Regions from separate parts of the Pelosinus sp. UFO1 genome, predicted to be linked through region 1. Evidence: riboswitches for the same ligand, from Rfam matches in the RefSeq annotation. Region 1 holds a riboswitch; the other holds the start of a gene.
What was found. A riboswitch is a leader RNA that binds a small molecule or an ion and turns the genes downstream of it on or off. The one in region 1 is predicted to bind S-adenosylmethionine.

Region 2: it holds a riboswitch for S-adenosylmethionine, as region 1 does, so the genes downstream of both, UFO1_RS04980 (pyridoxal phosphate-dependent aminotransferase) here and UFO1_RS15975 (homoserine O-acetyltransferase) in region 1, are expected to answer to the same signal.

What each region holds. Positions count from the first base shown of each region.
Region 1 is NZ_CP008852.1:3,369,619-3,373,809, reverse strand. It holds gene pepF (oligoendopeptidase F) at 1-3, shown strand, start outside; gene UFO1_RS15980 (6-phospho-beta-glucosidase) at 66-1,382, opposite strand; SAM riboswitch class I at 1,688-1,788, shown strand; gene UFO1_RS15975 (homoserine O-acetyltransferase) at 1,868-3,025, shown strand; gene UFO1_RS15970 (homocysteine synthase) at 3,039-4,191, shown strand, end outside.
Region 2 is NZ_CP008852.1:1,119,515-1,123,705, reverse strand. It holds gene larA (nickel-dependent lactate racemase) at 1-79, opposite strand, end outside; gene UFO1_RS04985 (MFS transporter) at 92-1,378, opposite strand; SAM riboswitch class I at 1,549-1,653, shown strand; gene UFO1_RS04980 (pyridoxal phosphate-dependent aminotransferase) at 1,725-2,915, shown strand; gene UFO1_RS04975 (MetQ/NlpA family ABC transporter substrate-binding protein) at 3,047-3,862, shown strand; gene UFO1_RS04970 (MATE family efflux transporter) at 3,912-4,191, opposite strand, start outside.

The DNA.
Region 1 (4,191 bases):
TAGTATCTTAATTTAACTAAAATGACGCCAGATCATTCCTTCGGATCTGGCGTTGTTTTTTGCTATTATAAGCTTTTGAATTGGGGGAGATATTCTTTGTGAGCTTCTAACATTTCATCAAATAAAACTTTAGCCATTTTATCAGAAGCGACCAACGGGTTCATTGTCATAGCTAATAACGCTTTATTATAGTCGCCAGTAACAGCTGCCTCAATGACTACTCTTTCGAAAGACTTAATCTGTTGTACTAAGCCGTTTACTTGTATGGGTAGCTCACCGATAGCAATTGGTTGAGGACCATCTTTAGTGATCACACAGCTTACTTCCACAATCGAGTCAGGCGAAATTCCGGCAATTGCACCATTATTTCTCGTATCTACTGGCTGAATATCACCCTTGTCATTATATATTGAGTTTATCAATCTACAGGCTGCATCGCTATAATAGGCTCCACCACGTTGTTCTAATTGTGGTGGCTTTATGTCCAAACTCGGATCTTTATACAATTCGAAAAGATCATCCTCCAGTTTTTTTACTATTTCAGCTCTAGTTTCCCCTTTGGCAAACTCTTCTAATTCTTTTTCCAACATTTCATATTTTTTGAAATAGTATCTGTGATAGGGGCAAGGTATAATATCTAATCCTAGTACAAATTCGGGTATCCAATTAATATTGATAACATTTTTTACAGTACTCGGCATCTTGCCAGCAGCAATATTATCAAGCACTGATTTGGTGATGTTCTCACCATCTAAATATGCATTTAAACCAAATACCATATGATTCAAACCGGCAAAGTCAATTCTTATTCTATTGTGGTCAACATCAAATAGTTTGGCTATTGCCATTTCCATTCCAATAGGTACATTACATAAGCCAATGACCTTCTTATTTGCCCCATATCTCAGTACGGCTTCCGTGATCATTCCTGAGGGATTGGTAAAGTTAATTAGCCAAGCATTCGGGCATAATTCTGCCATATCTTTATCAATTTCAAGTATGACTGGAATGGTTCGCAGTGCCTTAAACATTCCTCCGGCACCATTGGTTTCTTGTCCAATATAACCATGGCTTAATGGAATTCTTTCATCCTTTATCCTTGCATCTAAGAGCCCTACGCGAAATTGTGTCGTTACGAAATCGGCATTGGGCAGAGCCTCTCTTCTATCTAGAGTCGTGTGTATTTCCATTGGTACCCCGGATTTTTGGACCATTCTTTTGGCAAGATCACTTACAATTCTTAATTTTTCTTTGCCTGCTTCAATATCTACTAACCACAGTTCGTGAACGGGCAGTTCATCATATCTTTTTATAAATCCTTCAATAATCTCCGGTGTATAACTTGAGCCACCACCGATTGTCACAATTTTTAACCCCTTCATAATAAAACCTCCTAATACACTTGGAATTTTTATCTCTATAAAATAATCATATAGTTCTAAAAGAAGGAGCGCAATTAGGATAAAGTGAAACTGTACTAGTACAGTTTCACTTTAAGAGAAGGGAATACACATTAGACATTTTCTGTAATGAATACAACAGGGATATAAAAAGATAGTATGAATGCCAAATATTGCAAAAACATTTTACGAAATCACCAATGAAACAAATCATAAGTATTGCTATTAGGGATACTTCATGATATAGTAACAACATTAGGTTTACAACGTTACAACTAAATATTTGAATCTTATCCAGAGTGGTGGAGGGACTGGCCCAATGACACCCAGCAACCGGCAGTAATGCAGTGGTGCTAATTCCAGCAGGAGCAATCCTGGGAGATAAGAAGGTTTACTATATAAAAAACCCTTCTTATTTATAAGAGGGGTTTTTTATATATTTGAGATGGTGAGGAGAGGGTATATGGATGCTGTTAGATAACAGCCGTAGCATGCAGACAACGTTAACTTACTTTCCAGGATTTAAGTGGCGGCCTTATTTAAAGATGGCTAAAGTAGCTGATACAGAAAATCCCTTGCACCTCAAATTAGGGGGAATATTAAAAGAGGTTATTGTAGCATATGAAACCTATGGACATATATCCGAAAAAGGCGATAATGTTATACTCTTACATCACGCCTTGACAGGTGATAGTCATCCAGCCGCCCATAACCAACATGACGAAAAAGGTTGGTGGGAACCACTGGTTGGTTCAGGGTGCCCCCTAGATACAGATAAGTATTTTATTATTTGTGCCAATGTGCTTGGTGGTTGTCAAGGGACAACAGGTCCAGCTTCTCCTAACTTAGAAAATGGGCTTGCCTATGGCATGGATTTCCCGGAAATAACTTTATTAGACATGGTGCAGGTACAGAAACGATTACTAGATTTGCTGGGGATTAAACATGTTAAGTTAATTATTGGCGGTTCTATGGGTGGAATGCAATCTTTGGAGTGGGCTGTAACTTATCCTGATTTTATGGATGGTGTTATGGCAATTGCCGCTCCGGGATATTCATCTTCTCAGTCCATTGCTTATAATAAGGTAGCACGGCAAGCTATAACTCTTGACCCAGGTTGGCAAGGTGGAAATTACTATGGCGGGAATGGTCCAGAAAAAGGATTAGCAATTGCCCGATCGGTAGGTATGATTACCTATCAATCCGAATTGTCTATGGAAGGAAAATTTGGACGGAAACGCCGCAATGGATGTTTTGAAATTGAAAATTACCTAGATCATCAAGGGAATAGCTTAGCGCGCCGTTTTGATGCGAATTCCTACTTATATTTACTACGAGTCTTAGATTATTATAATTTGTCAGATAGCTGTAAAAGCTATGAGGATGCCTTAGCCCAAATTACGGGGAAAGTAATGGTTGTGGGGGTAAGTTCTGATATTTTATATCCTCCTTACCAGCAAGAAGAATTGGTGGAAGCTATGCGTGATTGCGGAGTGGATGCCGAGTATGCCTTACTTGAAAGTCCTCATGGTCATGATGGCTTTTTAATTGATTTTCATTTATTAAGGCCCTTGATCAATGAGTTTATAAAAAAGCTAACTATAGGTAAAGTAACTAAAAATTAGGAGGGTGTATAACATGTCAGTACAAGAAAAATTACGTTTTGATTCCTTAGCTGTTCACGGTGGTCAGGAGCCAGATCCGACAACAGGATCACGAGCAGTTCCCATTTATCAAACCACTGCTTATAACTTTCGTGATAGCGAGCACGCTGCCAATTTGTTTGGTTTAAAAGAGTCTGGTAATATTTATAGTCGCTTGACTAATCCTACTACTGATGTCTTAGAAAAACGTATTACAGCGCTTGAAGGTGGCGTCGGGGCTTTAGCCTTTGCTTCTGGGCATGCTGCAATTAGTGGAGCCATCTTAAACATTGCTCAAGCAGGAGATGAAATTGTCAGCTCTTCGACGCTGTATGGTGGTACTTATAATATGTTTTCCTATACTTTGCCTAATTTAGGGATCAAGGTAACCTTTGTTGATCCAAGGGACCCAGAAAACTTCCAAAAGGCGATTACGCCAAAGACAAAAGCACTATATGGTGAAGTGATTGGAAATCCTAAAATTGATATTTTTGATATTGAAAAAGTTGCCGAAGTGGCCCACCGAAATGGGATCCCATTAATTGTTGATAGCACGTTTGCCACACCTTATTTATGTCGTCCTTTGGATTTTGGTGCAGACATTGTTGTTCATTCTGCCACGAAGTTTATTGGTGGGCATGGTACATCTATGGGTGGCTTAGTGATTGATGGTGGTGAATTTAACTGGGACAACGGCAAGTTTCCATTATTGAGTGAGGCAGATCCAAGTTACCATGGACTAAAATATACAGAAGCCTTGGGGCCTTTGGCTTTTATCATTCGTCTGAGAATTCAAGTGCTGCGGGATTTAGGAGCGTGCCTCAGCCCGTTTAATAGTTTTCAATTTTTGCAAGGGTTAGAAACTCTTCATTTACGTATGAAACGTCATTCCGAGAATGCGCAAGCCGTTGCTGAGCATTTAGCAAAACATGAAAGTGTGAGTTGGGTAAGCTACCCAGGGTTGACCAATCACCCAGATTATGATTTGGCGAAAAAGTATTTTCCTCGTGGAGCAGGTGCTATATTAACCTTTGGTATCAAAGGTGGGTTAGAAGCAGGTAGAAAATTTATTGATTCTCTACAGTTATTTTCCTTATTAGCAAATGTTGGGGATGCTAAGTCTCTTGTCATTCATCCTGCAAGTACCA
Region 2 (4,191 bases), 2.3 Mb from region 1:
CCACGTTTAAAATACGTTCTTTAGGCAAGGATATGGTAACTTCCTGATCACCATAGCCAAGGGAAAATTCTTTTAACATATAGCATCTCTCCTATGCAATTTTTTCCAGCTTTTCTTCTACTTTTATAGCCAACGGCACATCAGGCTTTACAGCTAACCATGCGATAATACCAACTACAGCCGAAGCTGCAGTTGTCACAATGGCAGCCTGCCATCCATAATTTGTTGCAATCCATGCCGTAACAACAGGAGCGGCAATACCGCCCAGGTTGCCCCAAAAGTTCATCCACCCAGAAACTGAACCAGCAAATTTACCACCAATGTCAAGACAAGCAGCCCAGGACGCATTAAAAGTAAATCCAAGAGACCCTAGAGAGATTGTCAGCCACAACACGTTCATGGAAGGTGTTGTCGCTACGGCCCCTAAATAAAGTGTCGTACAACACAGAATCAATCCAGAAATCCCCAACAAGGTTCTTGACTTATACCTAGAAACACCTGACGTTACCAGCTTATCACTGATATAACCACACGTAGCCGTTACGATACAAAGTGCAGCCCAAGGAAAAGAAGCGGCAATTCCCATCTTTTGTAGTGAAAAATTTTGTGCCTCCATTAAGTATAAAGGCAACCAGGCCAAAAATACAAACATAATATAGTCTGTTATAAAATATTGAATACCAATGGCCCAAAATTGAGAAGATCCTAAAAAAATACGCCATGGGGCCAATTCTTTTTTATCAGCATTCGCACTGAGGCCTTCTTCTATATAATCAGCTTCCGCTACATTAACATAAGGACTGGTCCGAGGCGAATCTTTTGCGAGCCAATACCAAAGTCCGGCAATGACTAAACCTAACACGCCAAAAATCACAAATACAGAGCGCCAGCCAAAAGCCATCATTAAAGCTACGGTAAGAGTCGGGCCAACAACCGGCCCAAAAAATACACCGCTTAGCATGAAAGAAGAGGCACGTCCTTTTTCACTAGGATTAAACCAACGATAAATAAAACGCCCTATAGCTGGAGCCATAGGTCCCTCACCTAAACCAAACATAGCGCGAGTGGCAGCGAAAAAGGTAAAGTTACTACAAGCGCCTGTCAATGCGGTAAATATGGACCACCAAGTAGCTGCTATAGCTAAGACTCTTCGGTGTCCCCAAAACTCTCCCATAATACCACCTGGTATTTGCATAAATGCATAACCGACAAAGAAAGCTGTTTGTATTAAACCCATATCCATTTTACTAAAACCTAATTCCTGCATAATGCTTGGAGTGGCTACGGATAAATTTACTCTGTCCATGTAAGAAATAAAACTAATAAAAAACATAAGTCCTGCTAAGGTCCAACGAAAATTGGTTTTTTTCTGATTCATAAAATTTACCCCCCGCACAAGTATCGAAGTCCTCCCAAGGGAGACCTCATCTCATTAAATACATTATACGTTTGTAAAGTTTACATGTCAATTGACAAAAGAATCTGTCTTTTTAAACTTACTTGACATGATCTAGATCGCATGCTACTATTATTTTCAATAACAGCATATATTCATCAAGAGTTAGCTGAGGGATTGGCCCGATGAAGCTACGGCAACCACCGCATACTGCGAACGGTGCCAATTCCAACAGGAGTATTCCTGGGAGATGAAGATTATTTTGAAATAAAATCTTCTTCATCTTATGAAGAAGATTTTTTATTGTAAAGAAAAAGGAGTAAGTAGCATGAACCATAATTCACAACCAACCCAGGCTCTAAGAAAATACGCCTCAGAAAAAGCTAGCCGCTTTACCGAATCCGTCATTCGGGAAATGTCTCGTATTGCCACTGCTCATAAAGCCATCAATTTGGCACAAGGATTTCCAGATTTTCCTGCATCAGATGAAATCAAAGAAGCCGCTGTTAAAGCAATCTTAGAAAACCACAACCAATATGCGATTACTTGGGGTACCAAATCCCTAAGAGATGCCATTGCCCAGAAAAATAAACGAGATTACAACCTTGACATTGATCCAGAAAAGCAAATCACGGTGTGTTGCGGTTCTACAGAAGGAATGGTGGCAACACTTTTGGCTACGATTAACCCTGGAGATGAAGTTATTATTTTTCAGCCGTTCTATGAAAATTACGGCCCAGATGCTATACTCTGCGGTGCAACACCTAAATATGTACAATTACATCCTCCAGCTTTTTCCTTTAATCAAGAAGAATTAATCGCTGCTTTTTCCGAACGCACAAGAGCTATTATTATTAACACTCCCAACAACCCAACAGGTAAGGTGTTCAATCGAGAAGAATTAGACTTAATTGCTAAGCTTTGTATTCAATACGATGTTTTAGCGATTACTGATGAGATATATGAGCATATCATCTATGACGAAATCAAACACATTCCTCTATCTACCTTACCTGGCATGGCAGATAGAACCATTACGATTAATAGTATATCCAAAACCTACAGTGTTACTGGCTGGCGTATTGGTTATGTTATCGCATCTCCTGAAATAAGCCAGTCCATACGGAAAATGCATGATTTCTTAACAGTGGGTGCAGCTGCCCCGTTGCAAGAAGCTGCTGCCCATGCCATGGGTTTTGCTGCTACTTATTATGAAAAGTTAGTCGATTTTTATAGTCAACGCCGAGATTTCATGTTAAAAGAATTAGCTGCCATCGGTTTTGAGTGCATTCGTCCTGATGGAGCCTACTACATTATGGCTGATATCGCCTCCTTCGGGTGGAAAAATGATATTGACTTTGCTCGCTACTTAGCTGAAAAAATTGGCGTTGCTGTCGTACCAGGTTCTAGTTTCTATCAAGAAAATGCTAATGACAAACATCGTTTTATACGTTTTTGCTTCTGCAAACAATTAGCCACACTGGAAGCCGCAGTAGAAAGATTGCAAAAATTAAGATAAGACTTGGCTTAAGCCAAGTCCTCAGACGCAGGCGGAAGCCTTAGTCGTTCTTACTTGGAATCAAGAAAGTGTTATACTTTCTGATTCCGTAAAATAATCCATCACATTATTAAATAGGAGGTATATTCATTATGAAGAAATCAATTCAGTTTATTTCCCTTTTGTTAACCCTCATCTTTATCCTAGGCTTATCTGCTGGGTGCAGCCAACAAAGTACAGCAAAGATAGAAAAACCACTTAAAGTAGGTGTTACTGCTGGCCCCCATGCAGAAGTAATGGAGCAAGTTAAAAAAATAGCCGAGAAAGACGGCTTAAAAATTGAAATTGTTGAATTTAATGACTACATTCAACCTAACGTAGCTTTAAATCAAGGCGATATCGATGTTAACAGTTTTCAACATAAACCTTACCTTGATAACATTATCAAAGATCGTAACTACGATATCATATCCTTAGCAAATACAGTTATTTTTCCAATGGGTATTTACTCTAGTAAATTAAAAAATATTGCCGACCTACCAGTAAACGCTGTTGTTGCTATTCCTAACGACCCTACAAACGGAGGAAGAGCTCTACTATTATTAGAAAAACTTGGCCTCATTAAACTAAAACCAGGAATTGGCCTTAAGGCAGCTGTTACTGACATTGTTGAAAATCCTAAGAAAATTGTAATTAAGGAGTTAGACGCAGCACAAATTCCTCGTTCCTTAGCTGACATGGATGTTGCCGCCATTAACACCAACTATGCAATTACCGCTGGATTAGTACCTACTAAAGATGCGATTGCCATTGAAGATATTAATTCGCCATATGCAAATATCATTGCCGTACGTAGCAAAGATAAAGAAAACCCAGCCATACAAAAATTAATAAAAGCATACCACTCGGATGAAGTAAAAGCATTTATACAAGAACACTTTAAAGGTTCTGTAACAGCTGCTTGGTAAAAATTTAAATATGTGTAAAAAAGCTGCCCTTTTTAAAAGGGCAGCTTTTTTACACATATTTACGCTGTACTCTGACTAATCGTGCTGATAGACATATAGCGCCAAAAGCTAAACCAACGATCAATCCAATCCAGTAACCAAAAGCTCCTAACCAAGAATGATGCGCTAAGACATATCCGAGGGGCAAACCTACGACCCAGTAAGAAATCATCGCCATAATAAATGTAATGCGTACATCTTTATAACCTCGTAACGATCCTTGTACTGGTGTAGCAATTGCATCAGACAATTGAAAAAATACTGCATATAGTAAAAATTGTTGCACTAGG